Regions from separate parts of the Herbaspirillum sp. DW155 genome, predicted to be linked through region 1. Evidence: predicted binding sites of a transcription regulator. Region 1 holds the regulator's gene; the other holds the start of a gene.
The links. Region 1 encodes sigma-54, which starts transcription at its own class of promoters, with help from an activator protein. Its sites were predicted from a motif close to TGGCANGNAANCTGCTTT; they were not measured.

Region 1 (7,778 bases):
CATCCTTGCGCCGCATGTCCAGCTCCTGGTGGAGATTGAGCACGCCGGCTTCGGAGACCATCAGGTGCGTTTCCACCTGACCATGTTTGCGCAGATGCTCCAGCAGCCGCACGCCATAAATGGCACCGGTCGCGCCGGTGATGGCGACGATCAGGCGCTGGCGGGGCTGGCCGGAGGAAGTACTCACGAACGAATGCGGATCAGGAAGGAATCAGCCCTTGATCAGGGTCTGCAGTTCGCCCGAAGCGTACATCTCGCTCATGATGTCGGAGCCGCCGATGAATTCGCCCTTCACGTACAGCTGGGGAATGGTCGGCCAGTTCGAGTATTCCTTGATGCCCTGGCGCACGTCCGGGCTTTCCAGCACGTTGACGGTGACGATGTTTTCGGCGCCGCTGGCTTTGAGCAACTGGATGGCCTTGCCGGAAAAGCCGCATTGCGGGAATTGCGCAGTGCCCTTCATGAACAGCACCACAGGGTTTTGGGTCACGGTTTCTTTGATCCAGGATTGGACGTCGCTCATGGCTATGCCTTTAAAAATGGGATTGCCGACATTATAGGGAAAAGCCGGCAGCCGCGTTGAAAACGACTGCGCGCCGGCAGTCTGCGCAATGTGGTGGAAATTGCATCCGGGAAATAATTTATATGATATGCAGACTCTGAAGCCTAATATGAGGACGCCAGCCGCAGCCTTCAAGCGGAGCAGCGGATCGGCAGCTCGCTGCAGAGAGTCATGGCTGTGGAAAGTTGCCGGTGATTATCTTTTATATCTTTTCCACAGGGCTTGCCGCCCGACTGCGCGGCCAATGAAAAAGGGCGCTTGCGCGCCCCTTCCTCATGAGATTCGGCTGGCGTTCTCAGCAGCCTGCGGGCTGCGAGTCAGCTTGCCGACGTTGTCCTTGGCTTATGCCGCTCCGGCCACCGCATCAGCCGGCGCTTCATCCGGCAGGCGCTTGGCCATGGAGTGATGTTCCTGCAACTTGTCCTTGTGCTTGATGACCTGACGATCGAGCTTGTCGATCAGCGTGTCAATGGCAGCATAGAGGTCGTGTGCAATGCTTTCTGCATGTAAATCCTTCCCCTTGATGTGGACGTTGATTTCCGCTTTTTGGCGCTTTTCCTTTTCTGTGAGTTTATCTACGCTCAGGATCACGCTGACGTCGATCACGTTGTCGAAATGGCGCTTGATACGTGTGAGCTTGCTTTGCACGTATTTCCGGATGGCGGGGGTCAGTTCGAGGTGGTGTCCACTGATGGTCAGATTCATACAAGACTCCTATCGTGAAGTCACTGGAGGTTCGTGCAATCGATCCTTGCTGCAGCTGTACCACGGGCACGGTCTTCGTGTCGGATGGCATGGGCATCAGCGGGATGCTTGCCGGAACACAGCAACGGTACTGCAGAAAAACTGAGGAAAAACTCAGAGGGACTTGCGGAGATTGACCGGCGGAATCTTCAACACTTCGCGGTATTTGGCGACTGTGCGTCGCGCGACCACCATGCCTTGTTCTGCCAGCATATCCGCAATCTTGCTATCGGATAATGGGGTCTGCGGGTTCTCGGCTCCTATCAACTGTTTGATCAGCGCCCGTATCGCGGTGGAGGAGGCTTCGCCCCCGGTTTCAGTCGCGACGTGGCTACCGAAGAAGTACTTCAACTCAAACATGCCGTGCGGCGTGAGCATGTATTTCTGAGTTGTCACGCGAGAGATGGTGCTCTCGTGTAGACCCAGTGTATCAGCAATTTCACGCAGCACAAGGGGGCGCATGGCCACTGCCCCATGTGAAAAGAAGTTTCTTTGACGTTCCACAATAGCCTGTGCGACACGCAAAATCGTGTCGAAACGCTGGCGCATATTCTTGATGAGCCACTTGGCTTCCTGCAGCTGCGACGACAGCGATCCTTCTCCCTTGGCCTGCTTCAGCGCGCTGGCATACATCGCATTGACACGCAGCTTGGGCATGACCTCATGGTTGAGCATGACCTGCCAGCCGTTCTTTGTTTGTTTGACAATCACGTCCGGCACCACATAGTCCGAGGCATCGCGCGCGAAATCGGCGCCCGGATGCGGACGGCACTGGCGGATCACGGCCTGGGCTTCGCGCAGGTCTTCGTCATCGCAATCGAGGGCTTTCTTGATCTTGTTGAAGTCGCGCTGCGCGAACAGCGGCAGGTAATCTTCCACGATGCGCAGCGCCAGCTTGCGCGTGACGAAGGGGATCTTGGGCAGGCGACGGATCTGCAGGGCCAGGCACTCACCGGCACTGCGCGCACCCACGCCGGCCGGGTCCAGGCTCTGCAGCAGCTTCAGGGAAATCGACAGCTCTTCCATGTCGATGCCCAGTTCTTCGGGCAGGCGCGCGAGGATGTCTTCCAGCGGCTCTTCGAGATAGCCGCTCTCGTCGAGCGCATCGGTGAGCAACTCCAGCAGGGCGCGGTCGCGCTGGGTGCGTGCGGTCACGCGGATCTGTTCCAGTAGGTGCTCGCGCAGGGTCAGTTCGTGGGCTTCGAGTTGCGGGCGGGCGTCGTCGTCGTCAGGCGACTTGCCGCTGCGGGCCACATCATCGAAGCTCCAGTCGGCCTCACCGGTGACGCCGTTCTCGGGATTGTTGTCCTGGTAGTCAAAACTGGAATCGCCATCGGCGGCTGCCGGTGCCGGCTCGGCATTGCCTTCGCCAGAGGTGTCGGCTACGCCGCTGGAGGGCGAGCTGGAGACCGCGCCATCGGCCAGCAGGCGCACCGAATTGTCGAGCGCATCGTCGAGCCGCTCCAGCAAGGGATTGTCCGAGAGGATCTGTTCCAGTTCCTGGTGCAGTTCCAGCGTCGACAGTTGCAACAGTCTGATCGACTGCTGCAGTTGCGGCGTCAATGCGAGGTGCTGCGAGGTACGTAACTGGAGAGACTGTTTCATCTGTCTTTCTGGAAGCGGCGTGGTCCGCTGGTTGCACTGCCTGTCGTTGCGTCAGTAGGTTGGCCTGCTTACATGCGGAAGTGTTCACCCAGATACACGCGGCGCACCGATTCGTTGGCGATGATCTCTTCCGGACTGCCGCTGGCCAGCACCGTACCCTGGTTGATGATGTAGGCACGGTCGCAGATGCCCAGCGTCTCGCGCACGTTGTGGTCGGTGATGAGCACGCCGATGCCACGTTCCTTCAGGAAGCGCACGATGCGCTGGATCTCGATCACGGCAATCGGGTCGATACCGGCAAAGGGTTCATCGAGCAGTACGAAGCGCGGATCGGTGGCCAGCGCGCGGGCGATTTCCACGCGGCGGCGCTCGCCGCCGGAGAGCGACAAAGCCTGACTCTCGCGCAGCTTCTCGATCTGCAGTTCATGCAGCAGATTGTTGAGGCGGCCCTCGACTTCATCACGCGAGAGCGGCTTGCCTTCTTCTCGGCGCAGTTCGAGCACCGCGCGGATATTGTCTTCCACCGTCAGCTTGCGGAACACCGAGGCTTCCTGCGGCAGATAGGACAAGCCCATGGTGGCGCGCTTGTGGATGGGCATGCGTGAAATGGCGGTGTCGTCCAGCGCGATCTCGCCGCCATCGGAAGGCACCAGACCCACGATCATGTAGAACGAGGTGGTCTTGCCGGCGCCGTTGGGGCCGAGCAGTCCGACCACTTCGCCGCTGCGCACTTCCATCGAGACGTCGCGCACCACCTGGCGCGCGCCATAACTTTTCTTCAGGCCGCGAACGACCAGCGAGCTGGTGGTCATCGTTACTGGTCCTTTCCGCTCTGGCGACGCGGCGCAGGCTGCGCCGGCGTGGTCTTGGCGGCCGGCTGGGCCGGTGTGGCGGTGCCATCCGGCGGTGGATTCTTGGGCTGGATCACGGCCGTGATGCGGCCTGCGCCGGGCTTGCTTTCGCCGCTGGCGGTGTTGTTGACCGAATAGAATTCGGCGCGGCTGTCATAGGAAATGAACTCGCCGTTGACTTCATCGGTGATGCGATCACCATCCATGCGCTGGATGTGCGCGCGCTGGAACAGCTTGGAAACTTCGGTCTGCTCCGAATATTCGATACGCTCGGCCTGGCCTTCGATCCACAGGTTGGGACCGCCGTCGCGCTTCTGGCGGAAGTTGGCCAGCGAACCCGGAGCCGCGTACAGCACTGCGTTTTCATAACCGTACTGGTCGGTCGTCAATACCACCCGGCCGGCCTTGATGATGAGAGTGCCGCGGGTCATGACCACGTTGCCGGTGAAGGTCTTCACCTGGCGCACGTCGTCATAGACCATCTGGTCTGCCTCGATGTTGGTGGGCTTGGTGGAGTCCGCCTTCTCGGCGTTGGCCACGCCGCACACGGCAGCCAGCATCAGCATGGGCAGTAAGAGTGAGCGTTTCATTGGTTTCCTGTCTGGTCGGTTCTTGGCGTTCTTGTCTCGGATTCAACCGGCTTAGCGTTTCTTGGGGGTGGGCTCGTAATAGCCGCGTACATTGCCGAAGAGCTGCACCACCTGGGTCGCGTTGTTGGCCACCATGCCTACGCCGTTCAGGCGCGTGGTGCCCATGGTCATGGCCACCGGCTTGTCGGTCTTGACGATTTCATCGTCAGGCAACAGCAGAAGGTATTCCGAGACCAGGTGCATTTCCTCGCGGCCCTTGTAGGGGGAGCGGATGGCATTGGCGTTGCCGTACATGTGAATCTTGGTCTGGTCATCGGTCACGCGCGCGGTGTCCGAATAAAGCTCCATGGGCGCCTGGTTCTGGTCCAGGTTGTGCACCACCGGTTTGGTGATTTCGAAGGAGTCGTCACTGGGGAAGTGCACCATCTTGACCCCGGAGACGTCATAGCGCGGCAGGCCGGTGGGGCCCATCTTCACGTAGTTGAAGTTTTCCAGGTAGTAGTCGGGTTTGCCGCGTGGGCGCTGTGCCGGTTGCTGGTCGCCGGCCGCGCGCATGGCTTGCATCACCCAGAAGCTGCCCAGCGCTGCGCCGATCAGGATCACCAGGATCACGGCCAGACGGATGCGCTCGGCATTGCGCTCGCCGCTGCGCCCGCTCATGCCAGGTACGGCGCCAGCGCCGCCTCGTAGTTGTGTTGCGCCGCCAGCACCAGGTCGCAGATTTCACGCACGGCGCCATGGCCGCCGCTGGCCTGGGTCACGTAATCGCAGCGCGCCTTCACTTCACGATGACCATTGGCCACACACGCCTTGAAGCCCACGCGGGTCAGCACCGGCAGGTCGATGATGTCGTCGCCCAGATAGCCGCAGGCCGCTGGCGTGAGCTGAACCTGCTGCAACAGTTGTTCGAAGGCCTGGCGCTTGTCGTGCACGCCCTGGAACACGTGCGCAATGCCCAGGTCGCGGGCACGGCGCACGACATAGGGCGACTGGCGTGCAGTGATGATGGCCGCGGCCGTGCCGTATTGCTGCATCATCTTGATACCGTGGCCGTCCAGCGCATTGAAGCGTTTGAAGACTTCCCCGTCTTCGCCGTAGAACAGGCCGCCGTCGGTGAGCACGCCATCCACATCGAAGATCATCAGGCGCACGGCGGCTGCCTTGGCGAGCGCGGCAGCGGGCAGGGTGCTGGCAAAAGCTGGCGCGTTCATCAGATCACCTTGGCGCGGGTGAGGTCGTGGATGTGCAGCGCGCCCGTAAGCACGCCGGCCGCATCGGTGACCAGCAGCTGGTTGATGCGGAACTGTTCCATCAGCTGTACGGCATCGACCGCCAGCTGGTCCTGACCAACGGTTTGCGGATGAGCATGCATGACTTCGGCAATGCTGAACTTGCCAAAGTCCTGGCCACGCTCCAGCAGGCGGCGCAGGTCGCCATCGGTGAAAACCCCGATGGGGCGGAATTGCTCGTCCACCACGGCGGTCATGGCCATGCCCTTGCGGGTGATTTCCATCAGCGCGGCCGATAGCGACACATCCGGACGCACGGCAGGAATGGCCTCGCCACTGCGCATGACGTCGCGCACGTGGGTCAGCAGGCGGCGGCCCAGGGCGCCACCGGGATGAGAGCGCGCAAAATCTTCCTCGACGAAACCGCGCGCATCCAGCAGCGACACCGCCAGGGCATCGCCCATGGCCAGCGTGGCGGTGGTGCTGGCCGTCGGCGCCAGGTTGAGGGTACAGGCTTCCTTGGCCACGCCCACGTTGAGGTGCACCGCAGCCAGCCTGGCCAGTGAAGAGTTGTCATTGCCGGTCATGGCGATGATGACCGTGCCCATGCGCTTGATGATGGGAACGATGGCCAGCAGCTCGGCCGTTTCGCCGGAATTGGAGATGGCGATGAAGACGTCGCGCGCCGTCACCATGCCCAGGTCGCCGTGCGCGGCTTCGGCCGGATGCATGAACAGCGCCGGCGTGCCGGTGGAAGCCAGGGTGGCGGCGATCTTGCGGCCGATGTGGCCAGACTTGCCAATGCCCGAGACCACCGCGCGTCCCTCGCATTGCAGCAAAGCCTGCACGGCCTGGGCCAGCGGCTCTGCGCTGTCGTCGCTGAGGCGCTCTTTCAGCGCCAGGATGGCATCGGCTTCGATCTGCAGGGTCTGGCGTGCCAGGGCGATGGCACGGCGGGCAGCCCCGGCCGAAAAAGATGCAGACGTAGTTTTGTCATCGGTTACACTCATAACCGAAGTATAAACGAATTGGCAAAGCAAAAAACTTGCCAGATGTAAGGGAATGCTGCTGGAATGGATGCGAAGTGCAGCTTCGCGTCGCGCCGCAGCACCGCATCCACAGGGGGATTCCGGCTCGGGCCGGGTGCCGGGGCGGGAGGGCGGCAGGCCTGGACCGCGCTCCGCCGGGGGTGAACAACTCTGCTGTTGTTGTTCCACACATGTGAATTTTAAGGCATCCCCGCCAGGATGGGTTCTCCGCTCGCCTGCTGGCCGGTTTGACTGCTCCGTGCTGGTGCGTTGTCAAAACGTTCATATCGAAATCCGCCGCGCTTCCGTGGCCTTTGACGAGAAACCCGACAAGCAATGTTTTCCGGACTGGAACTGACTCTTTTCCTTCTGGCTGCGGCGGTACTGGGCGTGGTCGCCTTCCGCATGATGCAGTTGCCGCCCATGCTGGGCTACCTGGTGGTGGGCATCATCATCGGCCCGCACGGCCTGGCGTTTGCCGAGGACAACGAAACCACCCATGCCCTGGCCGAGTTCGGCGTGGTGTTCCTGATGTTTTCGATCGGGCTGGAATTTTCGCTTTCCAAGCTCTCGGCCATGCGCCACATCGTCTTCGGACTGGGCGTGGCGCAGGTGGCCACGACCATTGCCGCCACCATGCTGCTGGCCTGGGGCGCGGCCATGGTGCTGCCGCAATTGATCAACGTGAGCTGGCAGGCGGCCTTCGCGCTGGGCGGCGCACTCACCATGTCTTCCACGGCCATCGTCTCCAAGCTGCTCACCGAACGGCTAGAACTGGAAACCGAACACGGCCGCCGTATCCTCGGCGTGCTGCTGTTTCAGGATCTGGCCCTGGTGCCCTTGCTGATCGTAGTGCCTGCGCTGGCCAACAATTCCGGCAACATCATGGTCACGCTGGGCTGGGCCGTGGGCAAGGCGCTGGTGGTGCTGGCGCTGTTGCTGTTCTTCGGCAGCAAGCTCATGCGCGGCTGGTTCCGTATCGTGGTCAAGCGCCGCTCGCAGGAACTGTTCATGTTGAACCTGCTGCTCATCACCCTGGGCGCGGCGTGGATCACCGAGAAGGCCGGCCTGTCGCTGGCCCTGGGCGCCTTCATCGCCGGCATGCTCATTTCCGAGACCGAGTTCAAGCATCAGGTGGAAGAAGACATCAAATCCTTCCGCGACGTGCT
Region 2 (7,778 bases), 920 kb from region 1:
CGAGACGCGGGTGCGCAGAATCAGCTCGCCGTCGCCGGCACGGATGCGGTCGGCCAGCGCTTGTGCCGCGTTGTGCACGATGTTCAATACCGCTTGGATGAGTTGTTCCTTGTCGCCCCGGAATTCGGGAATGGACAGGTCATAGTCGCGCTTGATGGTCAGCCCCTGCGGGAACTCAGCCATCACCAGGCTGCGCACGCGTTCGCAGACTTCGTGGATGTTGACGTCGCCGACGATGTGCGGATGGCGGTGCGGTGCCAGCAGGCGATCCACCAGCGTTTGCAGGCGGTCGGCTTCCTTGATGATGACCTGGGTGTATTCGCGCAATTCCTTCAGGTGGCGCTCCGGCAGTTCCAGCTCCAGCAACTGCGCCGCGCCGCGGATGCCGCCCAGCGGATTCTTGATCTCGTGAGCCAGGTTGCGGATCAGTTCCTTGTTGGCCTGGCTCTGGTCGAACATGCGTTCTTCGCGATCCAGCTTGAGTTGCTGGACGTTCTCGCGCAGCTCCAGCAGCACCGGCCAGTCGCTGCTGTCCAGGGGCGTAACGATGGTATGCACCTGCAGCGGCTCGCGGTTGGCGCGCTCCAACACCAGGTCCAGGCGCTTGTCGGCGAACTGGTGTTCGATGGCCTGGTAGAACAGCGCAGTCAGCTCCTTGCCATTGAGGAAGAGTTCCGACAGCTTCTGTTGCGAGAGCACCTTGAAGGAACTCTCCAGCAGGTTCTCCGCAGCGGCATTGGCATAGACGATGCCGCCGTTGGCGTCGAGGATGATCACGGCCGAGGCCAGCAGGTCGAGGCCATCGAGGGAAGGAAGCGGTGTCTTCATGGGAGGATTCGTGATGCCTGGGGTCATGTCTTCTTGCTCGCTCTTGCGCAGTCGTTGATGCATCCTGACTAGCAATTTTCGGGCGCACTGCACGCTGAGATCGATCGCGCCGCGCATAAAAAAAAGGGGAAGCAAGCTTCCCCTTTTTCTCCGGATGCGGATTCGATTACAGCGAGTAGTACATGTCGAATTCGATCGGGTGCGTGGTCATGCGGAAGCGTTGGACTTCCTGCATCTTCAGCTCGATGTAGGCATCGATCATGCTGTCGGTGAAGACGCCGCCACGGGTCAGGAACTCGCGGTCCTTGTCCAGGTGTTCCAGGGCTTCATCCAGCGAAGCACAGACGGTCGGGATCAGCTTGTCTTCTTCCGGCGGCAGGTGGTACAGGTCCTTGGTGGCAGCTTCGCCCGGGTGGATCTTGTTCTGCACGCCATCCAGACCGGCCATCAGCAGGGCCGAGAAGCACAGGTACGGGTTGGCCAGGGGATCCGGGAAGCGGGTTTCGATACGGCGGCCCTTCGGGTTGGCCACGTGCGGAATACGGATCGACGCCGAACGGTTGCGGGCCGAGTAGGCCAGCTTGACCGGTGCTTCAAAGCCGGGAACCAGACGCTTGTACGAGTTGGTGCCGGGGTTGGTGATGGCGTTCAATGCCTTGGCGTGCTTGATGATGCCGCCGATGTAGTACAGCGCGAACTCGGACAGGCCGGCATAGCCGTCGCCAGCGAACAGGTTCTTGCCATCCTTCCACACGGACTGGTGCACGTGCATGCCGGAGCCGTTGTCGCCGACCAGGGGCTTGGGCATGAAGGTCGCGGTCTTGCCGTAGGTGTGAGCGACGTTCCAGATCACGTACTTCAGGGTCTGGGTCCAGTCAGCGCGCTCGACCAGGGTCGAGAACTTGGTGCCCAGTTCGTTCTGGCCAGCGCCGGCCACTTCGTGGTGGTGCACTTCGACGGGGATGCCCAGGGACTCCAGGATCAGGGACATTTCCGAACGCATGTCCTGGAAGCTGTCGACCGGGGGAACCGGGAAGTAGCCGCCCTTGACGGTCGGACGGTGGCCGGAGTTGCCGCCTTCGATCTTGGCACCGGTGCTCCAGGAAGCTTCTTCGGAGTCGATCTTGACGAAGGAACCGGACATGTCCGCGCCCCAGCGCACGCCGTCGAAGATGAAGAATTCGGGTTCCGGACCGAAGTAGGCGGTGTCGCCCAGGCCGGAGGACTTCAGGTAGGCTTCAGCGCGCTTGGCGATGGAGCGCGGATCGCGGTCGTAGCCCTTGCCGTCGGACGGCTCGATCACGTCACATTGCATGAAGAGGGTGGTCTCTTCCATGAACGGGTCGATGTTGGCGGTGTTCGGGTCCGGGATCAGCAGCATGTCGGAGGCTTCGATACCCTTCCAGCCGGCGATCGACGAACCGTCGAAGGCGTGACCGGATTCGAACTTGTCGATGTCGAAATGCGAAACAGGCACGGAAACGTGCTGTTCCTTGCCACGGGTGTCAGCGAAACGGAAGTCGACAAACTTGACTTCGTTGTCCTTGACCATCTTCAAAACCTCTGCGGCCGTCCTTGCCATGCGAATCTCCTAAAACGAGGAAGTAGTATAAATTGGGTTGTTGAGCCGTTTTCTGCGACTGGATCTTTGCATTTGATACAACGGTCTTGCGCCGAACTCAGTCGCGGATGATAGCAGATTCCATGCCACCAACCTTTCAGGTGCGCCAATAATGGAATATTTTAGGGAGCACGCGCCAGACGCGGCGTTGGGAGCGGTGCAGAGCGACGGCCGAAGTGCATTTTTTTAGTGCAATTTACTCAAAATGCACCGCAATAATGCATACCTTCAACGCGAGAGGCGAATTGCACCAATCATGTGCATGCTTCATATTGGGGCACGACTATCCGGGATGGAGCAGCATGCACCGGCCTGGGAAAATGGCTTAACTGTTTATATTGTTTAAAATCAGCGGTCTTGCGCCGCTTTGCTTTTCCTCGACCTTATTGAATTCCAGACTATTTCCTCGCCCTTCAGAGACTTTCCCATGAGCAACGACTCCATTCTCCGTACCGCCACCCAACGCGCCGCCGACGGCCAGCTCCCCTACGCCGGTGCCGTCACGCCGCAGGAAGCGCTGGCCCTGCTGCAGTCCGATCCCGCCGTCAAGCTGATCGACGTGCGCACCCGCGCCGAGCGCGACTGGGTGGGTGTGGTCCAGATCCCGGCGGCGCAGCACCTGGCGGTGCAATGGAATCTCTACCCCGAGGGCAAGCCCAATCCGCAATTCCTGGAACAACTGAAGGAAGTCGCCCAGCCGGGCGAGGTACTGCTGTTCCTGTGCCGCTCGGGCGTGCGTTCCAAGCATGCGGCCAAGCTGGCCACCGAGAACGGCTACACCCGCTGCTTCGACATCCTCGAAGGCTTCGAAGGCAACAAGGACGCCAACGGCCACCGCAAGACCATCGAAGGCTGGTGCAAGGCCGGTCTGCCGTGGACCGGCGCCTGAACGCGACGGCGGGCACCTTCATCCATGCAGGCTGCGCGCCTGCAAGGCGCTGCCCAGCGACTGCAGCAAGAGGCTGATGGCTTCCAGGCCATCAGCACCGGCGCGCAGCGCTTCTTCCAGACAATCGAGCAAGGCCACGATCTCCAGCCGCCCCATGGTCAGGGCTGCACCCTTCATGCGATGGGCCAGTTGCGCCATGCGCGCGCGGTCTGCCTCCAGGCTGGCCTGCTCCAGGGCTTGCAGGTCGCGCAGCGTGGTCTGCAGGAAGAGCCGGTCCAGGTCGCGGCTGTGCTCCTCTTGCGGCGTGCCGGCATTGCCCACGTCGTCACTGTCGTGATCGCACCAGAGCACCAGCAGGCGGCGGATGGCCTGGGTCTGCAGGGGCTTGCCCAGCATGCCATCCATGCCGCTGTCCAGGCAGCGTTGCACGTGCTGGGCATCGGTCTCGGCGGAAATGCCGATCAGGGGTGTGTAGGGACGACTGGGCTCCTGCTGCTCCAGGCGCCGCACCTGACGCGCCACTTCCTGACCCGGCATGTCGGGCAGGAAGCAATCCAGCAGCACCAATCCATACGACCGACCCTGAATGGCAGCCAGGGCGCTGCTGCCATCGGCCACGCAATCGACCTGGCAGCCCAGCCTTTGCAGGCGATTTTGAATGGCATATCGGATGGTGGCCGAATCATCGACCAGCAGCACGCCGGTGTCATTCGGGCAGGTCATTACGCTTTCCCTCTGGTGCGGCATTTACAGCTCCTTGATCTGGTATTCGATCTTGAACAATTCGTGGTCGCTACGCACGCCCAGCTTGCGGAAGGCCGACTGTTTCTGCCCGCTGATGGTCTTGATGCTGCGGGCGAATTTCTCGGCGATCTCGGTGACGGACATCCCATCGAGACAACAACGCAAGACTTCCCGTTCGCGTGGCGACAGGCTGGGCATGTCTGACAGCGTATCGGAACAAGCCTGTACGTTGCCGGTGCGGGGGCGTTTCGGTCGTGGCTCGGGCTGACTGCGGGTGGTGGCCTCGGCGGCCTGCATGGCGGCCAGTTCGCGGGTCATGGCGCTGTTGAGATATTCACGTCCACGGCTGACGATACGAATGGCCTGTATCAATTCGGTCAATTCCTGCGACTTGCCGACAAAGCCGCGCGCGCCCGCCTTCATCGCCATGGCCACGGTGGCCGGGCTGCTGTGGGCCGAGGTCACCAGGATTTTGCTGCGCGGGAAACGGACCCGCAGGGCGCGAATCAGGTTCAAGCCATCGATGTCATTGCTGCCCAGCGAATAATCGATCAGCAACAGGTCGGCCGGCGAGGCGCGCAGCGCCGTCATCAGCTCCTTGCTGGTGGCGAAGGCGCCGACGACGGCAAAGTCCGGTTCCTCGGCCAGGCGCTTGGCCAGGCCATAACGCACCACGGCGTGGTCATCGAGCAAGGCGATGCGCATCGCCGATGCCAAGGTCCAGGTCATGCGCTCTCCCCTCCGAATATTGATCTCATGAAGCTGCTGCGGTGCGTCATCCCGGACGCACGATACGAGCGCTGGCAAAGGCGTTATTGTGGTCGAGGGCAGCCAGCAAGCGCATAAGAATCGTCTGAAAAACCAAGAGAAATCGCAGCGTTCACTACTTTACCGCCCTTGCCGGATGCTGACGATAGCGTCAGCTTTGTAACACGCTGTATGAAGGAACATGCTTGCTGCGCTACAGTGGCGCCCATTGGCCCGGATCAGCGGCGCCGCCGCTCGCTGGAGGGCGCATTACACTTTCTTACAGCCCGTGGCGCACCCGTTGAGGATACTGGCTTGCGGCTTTTCTCCACTTTTTTGATACAGCGAGGCTTGTTGATGCTCCCCTCCCATCCCGCCCTGCCCTCCTGTCGCACTGCCTTGTTGGCGCTCGCCCTGCTGGCCGGCCTGATGGGGCAGGCCCGGGCGGCAACGTCTGCTGGCGCCAGCGCACCGCTATCGGAACAGGAACGCGCATTGCACGTGCTGAACCGCCTGGCCTATGGTCCGCGACCGGGCGATCTGGAGCAGGTCGAACGCATGGGGGTGAAGCGCTACATCGATGAGCAGCTGCATCCCGAGCGCATTCCGCTGCCGGAGGACCTGCAGGCCAGCCTGGCTGCCTTGCCGGCCTTGCAGATGACGTCCATGCAGGTCTTCAACGAGTATGGTCCGCCCTCCTTCAAGCGCGACGCCAGCAAGGAAGAACAGCAGGCCGCGCGCCAGCGTGCATCGCGAGAACTGCCACCGCAATTCCACATGGCGCGCCTGCTGCAGGCCACCCAAAGCCCGCGCCAGCTGGAAGAAGTGATGACCGAGTTCTGGGCCAATCACTTCAACGTCTTCGAGGGCAAAGAGTGGGTGCTCTACTGGGTCGGCGATTATGAAAAGAGCGCCATCCGTCCCTACGCGCTGGGCAATTTCCGCGATCTGCTGGGTGCGGTGGCGCATCATCCGGCCATGCTCTACTACCTCGACAACTGGCTCTCCAGTGGCACCGGCACGCCCGGTGCGCGCGGGCGCTTCAAGGGCCTCAACGAAAACTATGCGCGCGAGCTGATGGAGCTGCATACCCTGGGCGTGGATGGCGGCTATCAGCAGGCGGACGTGATCACGCTGGCGCGCATCCTCTCCGGCTGGACCATCGACGTGGATGCCATGAAGGCCGGCGCCTCGCCCTTCCGCTTCGTCGCCCAGCGCCATGACGATGGCCCGAAGGTCTTCCTGGGCAAGCCGTTGCAGGCCAGCGGCTATCAGGAAGGTGAAGCGGCGCTGGACATCCTGGCCAGCCACCCCTCGACGGCCCGTTTCATCTCGACCCAGCTGGTGGAATATTTCGTCTCGGACCAGCCCGATCCGGCACTGGTGAACAAACTCGCGCAAAAATTCCTGGCCAGCCATGGCGATATCCGGGCAGTGTTGCAGACGCTCTTCGACAGCCCGCAATTCTGGGCGCGCAGCAATTACCAGACGCAGTTCAAGACACCCTACCAGTTCGTGGTTTCAGCCCTGCGTGCAGGCGATATCCCGGTGCGCAACAGCAAGCCGGTCAATGGCGAGCTGGGTCAATTCGGCATGCCGCTCTATGGCTGGCTCACGCCGGAAGGCTACAAGTATTCGCAGGCGGCCTGGCTCAATCCGGGAGCGCTGCTGCGGCGGATCAACTTTGCCGGCAGCCTGGCCGGTGGCAAGTCACCGATTGCCCGCGCTGAAGGCGCGCCGGCCCCCTCCAACGCCGAAGCCCCGCCGCTGGATGCCCAGCAGTTGCTGCGCACGCTGGGCCCGGCCATCACGCCGCAGGCCGCCGCCCAGATCGATGCCGCGCCCGCCAACCAGCGCGCCGGCCTGATCCTGGGCAGTCCCGATTTCATGAAGCGTTGATTCCCTTATCGCAGAGGTCAGCATGAACCGCCGCCATTTTCTCCGTTACCTCGGCGCTGCCGGCAGCGGCGCCATCCTGGTGCCGATCGGCTTGTCCGGTTGTGCCGTCGTGCCGCGCGGCGACCAGACCATCAGCCGCGCCAGCCACGCACCCGGCCAGGTGGCCTACGGCTCCCCCGCTGCGCGTGCGCACGCACAAGGCGATGGAGCACCGCGCATGGTGGTGGTGTTCCTGCGCGGTGCAGTCGATGGCCTGAACGTGGTGGTGCCACATGGCGATCCGCTCTATTACCAGGCCCGTCCCACCATTGCCGTGGCGCCTCCGGGCCAGGCCAATGGCGCACTGGACCTGACCGGTTACTTTGGCCTGCATCCGGCACTGCAACCCTTGATGCCGTATTGGGAAAGTGGCCAGCTGGCCTTCGTGCATGCCTCGGGATCGCCCGATGGTTCACGCTCGCATTTCGAGGCCCAGGATTACATGGAAACCGGCACGCCCGGCCAGCACAACACGCGTGATGGCTGGCTCAACCGCTTGATGGATTACCTGCCGGCGGAGCAGTCGCCGCTGCAGGCCATCAACGTCGGCAGCGCCACGCCGCGCATCTTCAGCGGCCACAATGTGGCAGCCAACCTGCAGACCGGCCGTGAGGCTGCGCGTCCGAGCATGATCGACCAGCCGCGCTGGAGCCAGGTCTTCGATCCGCTCTACGGCGGCGAGGACGCGCTGGGCAAGGCGTATCGCGACGGCATGGCTGCGCGCAAGCAGCTCATGGCCGAGATCAACAGCCAGGAACAGCAGATGGCCAACAATGGCGCACCGCTGCCCAATGGCCTCTCGATGGATACGGCGCGACTGGGACGGCTGATGCGCCATGATCCGCGCATCCGCCTGGCTTTCCTGGCCGTAGGCGGCTGGGATACCCACGCAGGCCAGGGTAATGGCACCGGCAAGCTGGCCGGCGGGCTTGCGCCGCTGGGCACAGGCCTGGCCACGCTGGCGCGCGAACTGGGGCCGGCCTTCAATGACACGGTGATCGTGGTGATGTC

Region 2: the regulator sigma-54 is predicted to act here: its motif matches at 2,521-2,538, upstream of glnA (type I glutamate--ammonia ligase).

Annotation. Positions count from the first base shown of each region.
Region 1 is NZ_AP029028.1:4,519,684-4,527,461, reverse strand. It holds gene AACH55_RS20485 (UbiX family flavin prenyltransferase) at 1-187, opposite strand, end outside; gene grxD (Grx4 family monothiol glutaredoxin) at 212-523, opposite strand; gene raiA (ribosome-associated translation inhibitor RaiA) at 905-1,267, opposite strand; gene AACH55_RS20470 (RNA polymerase factor sigma-54) at 1,421-2,911, opposite strand; gene lptB (LPS export ABC transporter ATP-binding protein) at 2,980-3,723, opposite strand; gene lptA (lipopolysaccharide transport periplasmic protein LptA) at 3,726-4,352, opposite strand; gene lptC (LPS export ABC transporter periplasmic protein LptC) at 4,404-5,012, opposite strand; gene AACH55_RS20450 (HAD family hydrolase) at 5,009-5,563, opposite strand; gene AACH55_RS20445 (KpsF/GutQ family sugar-phosphate isomerase) at 5,563-6,591, opposite strand; gene AACH55_RS20440 (cation:proton antiporter) at 6,946-7,778, shown strand, end outside.
Region 2 is NZ_AP029028.1:3,595,296-3,603,073, forward strand. It holds gene glnL (nitrogen regulation protein NR(II)) at 1-828, opposite strand, end outside; gene glnA (type I glutamate--ammonia ligase) at 995-2,410, opposite strand; gene AACH55_RS16330 (rhodanese-like domain-containing protein) at 2,877-3,338, shown strand; gene AACH55_RS16335 (response regulator) at 3,357-4,061, opposite strand; gene AACH55_RS16340 (response regulator transcription factor) at 4,086-4,811, opposite strand; gene AACH55_RS16345 (DUF1800 domain-containing protein) at 5,187-6,728, shown strand; gene AACH55_RS16350 (DUF1501 domain-containing protein) at 6,751-7,778, shown strand, end outside.